DNA from 2 places in the Hahella sp. KA22 genome. Region 1 is predicted to be linked to the other one. Evidence: predicted binding sites of a transcription regulator. Region 1 holds the regulator's gene; the other holds the start of a gene.

Region 1 (4,203 bases):
TAATGCCTCCATCCCAAGAGGGTACTTCACCCCCTTCGCTGCCGGCCCTCTCGGCGCCGAGTGGCGTGAGATCCCGGTCCAAGCGCGCCACCTGATCCGGCGGCGCCTTAGCTGGGGCGTTTTGCGCGATTAGTGAAAATACGAGTAATACCAGTGCGTTATTTATATTTTTTCTTGCGTTACGGCTATAAGCCATGTCTTTCTCACTCTCTTTCTAGAAGTAACAGACAGTTCCCTTACTTTCTCTCCCTGGACAAAATTATAGCAGTCTAAAATATTATTCTAGTTTTCTCACTAGCGCCTTTGTTAGCGTTTATGGCGGGTTGCTGCTGAACGTTAACTTGTGTAAGGGGCGAGCCTGGGGTTCGGGTGCTAAGCTATGAGAAAGGGGCTGCTGATAGTTTGTCGCCATTTTCGCGGAAACCTGAGTCGGATGAGGTGGCAATGGTAGGAAATTTATGCGCCTAAACGAATCGGAATTGCGCCTCAGGAAATAGTCCGGAGAGGAATTTTTTATTAAAGAACTTATGGTTAAAAACCTATACACTAACAAAGAGCAATTGTTGATGAGTTAAGGTATGTCCGATAAGTGGCTGACTTATGTTAATGAAAACCTGTTTTTCGCCAAGCTGCAGTTGCAGTGGAAGGATACATCCTCAACGGTGGCGGAAAAGCAATGCGCCAGTCGGGCGGCTTTGCGTTTTCTACAGCAGGCGTATGTCGGCTTCTTGAACGAACTTGCGGAGCAGCGACGCATCAAAGTTAAGGTTGAGACGCTTGCTGACTTGGAAGGCCAGTTGGAGGTTGAATCGCCAGAAGTGATCAGCATGAAGCTGGCGGCGGCGCAATCCGATTCCTGGCTAGCTCAATTGCTGAAACAATTTGGGGAAATATCTCGGCCCCGAAAAAATGAAACGCCGCAGAATGAAAATATTATCGCCGCCACGTCAGCTCCATATGCAATGGAGTTAGCAGTGATGCTTGAGTCCATGCAGGCGTTCATCAACGAGATGAGAGAGCACAGTTTTGAGTGGTAGAGGTAAGCTTGAATGAAAGAAACCCTCTCAGGCCTCGACTGATAACAGCTTAGGAAAATGAATGAGGCGCCTGTGGCTAGTTTTCTGATTTGTTCACTCCCGGGTGTTGGGGCGATAGAAAACATGTCAGTGAGAACTTACGAGTAGGAGATTTGAAAATGGCATCAAGCTTCTTTGAAATTGTTCAATTGCCGAATGGCGATTTCGCTTTGCAACCCATGGGAGGCGGAAGCGAACATTTGGTGAAAATCAGCTTCGGTCAGGAAGCCAAGGCATATTTGGCGGAAAATGACGCAGCTGTTGCGCATGCAATGATTAATGCGGCGATTAAGCTGGTAGGAGATATGCGGGAAGAGGCGATTCGTCAGTCTGAGGAGGAAGAAAAGCCGAAAACCGTACATTAAAGGCCCCGGCTGCCCGCGTAAGGGCAGTCGGCGCTTCGTTCCCGGTTAGCGGCGAATAACGCCGACGCCCAGTCCTTCGATGTCCAACGGCTGTTGCGACAGATTCACTTCAATTGGCTCAAACTCTTCGTTTTCCGGCAATAAAAGCACTTTGTTTTTTTGACGCTGAAAGCGCTTTACGGTCACTTCATCGCCAATGCGCGCAACCACAATTTGTCCGTTGTGGATATCGGTCGTGCGATGCACCGCCAGTAAATCACCGTCGAGTATTCCCACGTCCTTCATGCTCATGCCTTTGACACGAAGAAAATAATCGGCGGAAGGAGTAAAGAAGGATGGGGGCAGTTCGCAATACTCTTCAATATTTTCCTGGGCCAGAATGGGATGGCCCGCTGCAACCTGACCGACAATTGGAATCCCCTGATTTTGCGTTTCCGTCGCTGGCAGCCTGATGCCGCGGGAGGCGCCGGGCACCATCTCTATAGCGCCTTTCTTCGCCAGGGCTTTCAGGTGCTCTTCCGCAGCGTTTGCGGAGCGAAACCCCAGACGATTGGAAATTTCCGCCCGGGTAGGTGGATAACCCGTTTCCTCTATATGCTCGCGAATCAGTTGTAAAACCTGCTCCTGGCGCTTGGTTAGCTTAATCACTCCACCCTCCGGCGACCTTAAAAGATCTGATAAAATTCTGTGTACACTATATGTTTATCCATGTCTGTTTATGTATACAGTAATGGTCTGGGCAAGTAAAGAAAAAATGTCTAAGTGACTGAGGTTTAAGATGAAAACTCCAATAGCGGACCACTTAACAAGTAAGCTGTTGAATATTGACCAGCAACAAATGCCTGTCTTGGTATATCGAGAAAAATATACATAGATGAATAGTCTCTCAGGGAGCAGCCTATGGGATCGCGCATTTTGATTATTCAGGGACACCCTGATCCACGGGGAGGCCGGTATTGTCACTCCTTGGCTGACGCGTATGCAGACGGCGCGGAGGCGGCGGGGCATGAGGTGCGTAGACTGGCGGTGGCGACAATGAGTTTTCCCTGGTTGCGTTCAAAACAGGAGTTTGAAGAACAGCCGCCACCGGAATCGATTATCGCTGCGCAGAAAGAAATCCAATGGGCTGAATGTCTATTTATTGTTTATCCGCTGTGGATGGGGGATCTTCCAGCGGTATTAAAAGCATTTCTGGAGCAGACGCTGCGACCGGGTTTTGCTGTAAGCGGTGGCGATAAGTGGCCCAAACGGCTACTGAAAGGGCGCAGAGCGCGTATAGTCGTAACCATGTGGATGCCTGCGTTTATCTATCGCTGGTTTTACCGCGCGCATAGTCTAAAAAGTCTAAAACGTAATATCCTGGGTATTTGTGGCGTTTCGCCGATTCAAACGTCGCTGATTGGCGCAGTGGAGGATTCTGATTCGCGGCCCCGAAAACAGTGGCTGGATAGAATGCGCGGGTATGGGGGTAGGGCGATATAGCCTTTGTTTTAGTTTTTGCCTTATCTGCTTGGCGACTTTGATACAATTTGATGCTTTTCTTAGACAGACCGATAACCCCTATCGGTATATCTTCATGGCCCGCACGGTAAAGTTCATAATCCGCAGCGTACTCTTTCTATCAGTTGTAAATCTCTTCAGGAATCGTAATGACGCCAGCGAACAGATGGTATAGAGCCCCCTTTGTGGTTGGCGTTGTCTTTCTTATTCTCACTGTCAGCGCAATGACATGGTCGAAGGGCGGTGGAGAGTTTTTTAAGTATTTTCGACACAACTCGGAGCAGCCGGAAAAGTTATCAGAATTGCCCCCGCCGCTACCGGCGTACAGTCGAGCAAAAGAGGACGAACCTTACTACGAGGAAGAGGGCAAGTCTGACTGCTATTTGGATGGTCTTTCGGGGCTCTCAGGTGACGAGTTTGTTCTCGCTATATGGGGAATGGATCATGACTGTGTGAGGGACATGGTCTTCTTGGAGGAACAAACTCTTCCCGGTGTATTCTCAGAAGCTAACATGTCCGCCGTGACGCAAGCGGCCATTTCAGGATCATCTTATTTTCAAGACGACAACTTCTATGAACTGACGAACCTCATTCAATACTTACATGCGGGGTATGTATTAGAGAGAAACCGCTCGCGTAAGATGAAGCTATATGGAAAGGCGTTGCAGAAACAGGTTGCGGTAGCCGTCGTTCAAGTCACCAATAATGCTCTGCACGGTGTTATTGGAGCAGATGGCGCGCGATTGGCCGTGTTGTCTTTAAAGCTGGTAAACAGTTCTGATAATCAGGGAACGGTTGTCAATGACTCGGTCGCCTGGTTAGAGAAACTGGGCAGGCTGACCGACGCCAATGGGCGTTATGATTCGGCATTAAACGAGCTTTTCAATATCTACTACAAAGGCCATGACAATGACGCCTTTATTGACATTGCCTCTCATGATCCACAGTTTCCTAATGCGCTCTATCGCTTCATTGTTAATAAAGATTCGTGGTTAGTAGGGAGCCGGGAGTATCTATTGATGAATGCCGTCAAAGAGCTTGGGCGCTTTCTGCAGTATAAAACGATAAAGGATGATACAGGCCACTTCATACGTAATCTGATTAACAGGTATGACCTGAGTCGTGATACAGCGAATGTGTGGAGCATTCTGGCTGGCTCTGTGGATTACTACGATAAGTCGAACTGCAGGCTGTACAATGCCTGCGACTTTAGAAAGCGCGTCGAGACCGTTATTTTGCGCCGGGAGCGCATGTGTGGCGGG
Region 2 (4,203 bases), 3.1 Mb from region 1:
TGGTAAGAAAAAGGCAACCCTTTTCACAATAGTCCAAATCCAGAAAGAGATAAACAAAAAGCTTAACTCTTTGTTTTTTAAACAAATTACAAACACCCCGCCATTATTGGCACGAATCCTGACTAAGAGCGCGGGGCGTTATCTGTTTATAACGTCAACTTATAACTCTAACTCTACTAATAGGGGAATGATTTGAATCAAGTTAACTTTGAGGTCAAAGCCCTTTCATACTTAAAAAGTATTTTTCACCGCGCCAAATCAAATTGTAGATCCATCACCGCTATTTTTAGCTTCACTCTAGCAAGCGCTGCCTTAACCGGGTGTGGCGGTGGTGGAGGGTCTGGAAGCGACTCTTCCAGTATTGACGGAAGTACCCCCCAAATCGCCGCAGCGAAGCAGTCAACGAACTACGCCCGTAGTGCGTTTATCATCTGGGAACCGCCATATACTCGCGAAGACGGTAGCGATATCGAGCTATATGAATTAGAAGGCTACCGCGTGTACCACCAGCATGAATCAGACAACGACTGGAAATACGTCGAAGTTGGAGATCATCAGTTTGAGTATGCGTTTTCCAATCTGGAAAAAGGCGTTCACTATTTCGCAGTCACCGTTCTGGATATAAACGGAATGGAAAGCGAGCCTTCCAAGATTATGACTAAGAAGATCCTATAACGCAGATCAACGACCTATCCGACAAAGGACAATACTCGATACGGAAAAATAGAGAGAAGGAATATGGACAAGGAAACGCAATAAGGGCGGCTAAAAGGCCGCCCTTATATTTTGTATTGAGCAAACAGGCTCTTGGAAGAACTGGCTTTATTCAGCCTCAACAGGAGCGACGGGCGTTTCTTTCTCTTTGGCTGGCATCTTCGGCATCAATTTATCTCTGATCGCGGTTTCGATTTCTATCGCAATCTCAGGGTGCTCTTCCAGATATCTTGAGGAGTTCGCTTTACCTTGACCGATCTTGTCGCCTTTGTAGCTATACCAAGCGCCAGACTTATCAACAAAGCCTTCCTTCACGCCCAGATCGATAATCTCTCCAGTGCGGTAAATACCACGCCCGTACATGATCTGGAAATCCGCCTGTCTAAAAGGAGGAGACACTTTGTTTTTCACCACTTTCACGCGAGTCTCGTTACCAACGACTTCTTCTCCTTCTTTCACAGAGCCAACGCGGCGAATATCAAGACGGACGGAAGCATAGAACTTAAGCGCGTTACCGCCAGTAGTGGTCTCTGGCGATCCGAACATGACACCGATTTTCATACGAATCTGGTTAATGAAGATCATCAAGCAATTCGCCTGCTTAACGCTGCCGGTCAACTTTCTCAGCGCCTGTGACATCAAACGGGCTTGCAGACCAACGTGGGAGTCTCCCATTTCGCCCTCAATTTCCGCCTTTGGCGTTAGCGCAGCAACGGAGTCAATGATGATGACATCAACCGCGCCGGAGCGTACCAGCATATCGGCGATTTCCAGAGCCTGTTCGCCCGTATCGGGCTGAGAAACCAGCAATTGGTCGATATTAACGCCAAGCTTCTCTGCGTAAATAGGGTCCAGCGCATGCTCCGCATCAACGAACGCACAGGTTTTGCCCTGACGCTGCGCTTCTGCGATCACCTGCAAAGTCAAAGTAGTTTTACCGGAACTCTCAGGTCCATAGATCTCGACAATACGTCCATATGGCAGGCCGCCGATGCCAAGAGCGATGTCCAACCCAAGCGAACCAGTAGAAACGGAAGGAATAATTTCTCTTGGCTGTTCACCCATCCGCATAACTGCGCCTTTACCAAACTGACGCTCAATTTGTGATAAAGCGGCCGTCAACGCCTTCTTACGATTGTCATCCATTCTTAAACACCCTTTATTTCATTTAACCGGTACGAGTTGTTATTTCAACCCAGAATTACTGTATAAATTGACAGCATTATTCCATAACCCGACGGACAAAGTCACGCTTAAATTTTCTACAAATTGCTTTCCAGCATCGCTATCGCTCCCCGCAATCCCTCGACAATGGATTGCAGACGCACCTGCTCCCTATCCCCAGAAAAATGAAAGCTCCGCGCCACAACCAAGTCCCGAAATCTCCATGCAACCCAGACCAGCCCGACGGGCTTTTCTGCGGTTCCGCCTCCAGGGCCCGCTATTCCGCTCACTGCGATAGCAAGCTGCGCCTGCGTATGCTGCAAGGCGCCAAGCGTCATCTCTTTCACAACCTCTTCGCTGACTGCGCCACATCGCATCAGAGCCTCCGACGACACCTGTAAGCGCGACTGCTTGGCGTCATTGGAGTATGTGACCACGCCTTCCTCAAACCAATTAGAACTACCCGCAACGGAGGTAATCGCATAGGCGATTCCACCGCCGGTACAAGACTCCGCTGTCGTCACCGTCAGGCCCCGCTCACCCAGGACTACGCCTAAACGCGCCGCCAGACTCTTGATCTCATCGTTCATTCCGTCACCATCAACCCCAATTTAAATACAGGAAGGGCGCGCATTACGCTCCGGGACAATGATCGGCCTCCTTTATTAAGGCCATGGCTTTCCCTTACAATCCCGCCTTCATTCATAAAATTACACAATCCTTTTGTTCTGTCATGTCCGCTATTGAATCCGCAATCAAACCCCAACACACGCCAATGATGCAACAGTATCTTGGCATCAAGGCGAAACATCCTCACCAGCTCGTATTTTATAGAATGGGCGACTTCTATGAGCTGTTCTATGAAGACGCCCGTCGCGCCGCTGAGCTGCTGGATATCACCTTGACCCAAAGAGGCCAGTCCGGCGGACAACCTATTCCGATGGCGGGAGTTCCCTTCCATGCCGCGGAAGGATATATCGGCCGTTTGGTTCGCCTTGGCGAATCTGTCGTAATCTGCGAGCAGGTTGGCGACCCCGCCACCAGCAAAGGGCCGGTAGAACGCAAGGTCGTCAGGGTCGTCACGCCGGGTACACTCAGCGATGAAGCCTTTCTGGAAGAGAAGTCAGACAACTTACTGTTAGCGATAAGCGCTTATAAGGATTTATTCGGCCTGGCGACGCTGGATATCGCCGGCGGACGCTTTTTGATCCAGGAAGTGCGCGGAGCCGAAGCGTTAGCCAGCGAGCTGCAACGCCTGCGACCTGCTGAGATTCTGGTCAGCGAACAGTTCCCTTTTCTGACGCTACTGGAAAACTACACAGGCGTGCAAAAGCAGCCCCCCTGGTATTTTGAGCAGGAAACTGCCCAGCGCCTGTTATGTCAGCAGTTTCGCACCAAAGATCTGGCTGGATTCGATTGCGAAGGCATGAGCGTCGCCATACAAGCCGCAGGCTGTCTGTTTCAGTATGCCCAAGAGACGCAGCGCTCTCAGCTTCCCCATATTCGAACCATGATTCGGGAGCGGCGCGAAGACTCCATCATTCTTGACGCCGCCAGCCGCAGAAATCTTGAAATTGACGTTAATTTGGCGGGAGATTCCAGGCATACGCTGGCATGGGTCATGGACAAGTCGGCCACCGCCATGGGTAGCCGCATGTTGCGCCGTTGGCTGAATCGTCCATTGCGCAGCCAGGAAGAAGTGCGTCAGCGTCAAAACGCCATTAAAGAACTGCTGGAAGGCTACCAGTTCGAAGCATTACACGAAACGCTCAAACAGATTGGCGATAGCGAACGCATTCTGTCTCGGGTAGCGTTACGCTCGGCGCGCCCCCGCGATCTCGCCCGCTTACGGGATACGCTAACGCTCCTGCCTGATTTGCAAAAGCAGATGGAGGAACTGAGCGGCGCCCACTTGCGCAGTCTGGCCAAACAAATCAGTGAGTTTCCTGACATCGCAGACCTTCTCAGCCGCGCCATAGAAGAAAACCCTCCTGTCGTCATTCGTGATGGCGGCGTGCTTCGCCAGGGATTTGATGAAGAGCTGGACGAATTGCGCGGAATCAGTGAAAACGCAGGCGATTATCTGCTGGAAATTGAGAAGCGCGAAAAAGAACGCACGCAGCTATCCTCTTTAAAAGTGGGCTATAACCGCGTTCACGGTTACTTTATCGAGCTGAGCCGCACACAATCCGACCAGGCGCCCGCGGACTACATTCGACGCCAGACATTGAAAAACGCCGAGCGCTTTATTACTCCTGAGCTGAAAACTTTTGAAGATAAAGCGCTGAGCGCCAAGAGCCGCGCATTGAGCCGGGAAAAGCTGCT

What was found. The regulator LexA, encoded in region 1, represses DNA repair genes until DNA is damaged. The targets are predictions, from matches to a motif close to TACTGTNTANNTANACAGTA.
Region 2: a site for LexA is predicted at 1,917-1,936, ahead of recA (recombinase RecA). Genes of this name have one in related genera too.

What each region holds. Positions count from the first base shown of each region.
Region 1 is NZ_CP035490.1:5,232,223-5,236,425, reverse strand. Features, by position in the region: gene EUZ85_RS23095 (DUF1329 domain-containing protein) at 1-196, opposite strand, end outside; gene EUZ85_RS23090 (DUF6586 family protein) at 579-1,037, shown strand; gene EUZ85_RS23085 (hypothetical protein) at 1,196-1,441, shown strand; gene lexA (transcriptional repressor LexA) at 1,487-2,089, opposite strand; gene EUZ85_RS23075 (NAD(P)H-dependent oxidoreductase) at 2,342-2,923, shown strand; gene EUZ85_RS23070 (collagenase) at 3,091-4,203, shown strand, end outside.
Region 2 is NZ_CP035490.1:2,105,536-2,109,738, reverse strand. Features, by position in the region: gene EUZ85_RS09450 (fibronectin type III domain-containing protein) at 193-675, shown strand; gene recA (recombinase RecA) at 823-1,860, opposite strand; gene EUZ85_RS09440 (CinA family protein) at 1,977-2,468, opposite strand; gene mutS (DNA mismatch repair protein MutS) at 2,612-4,203, shown strand, end outside.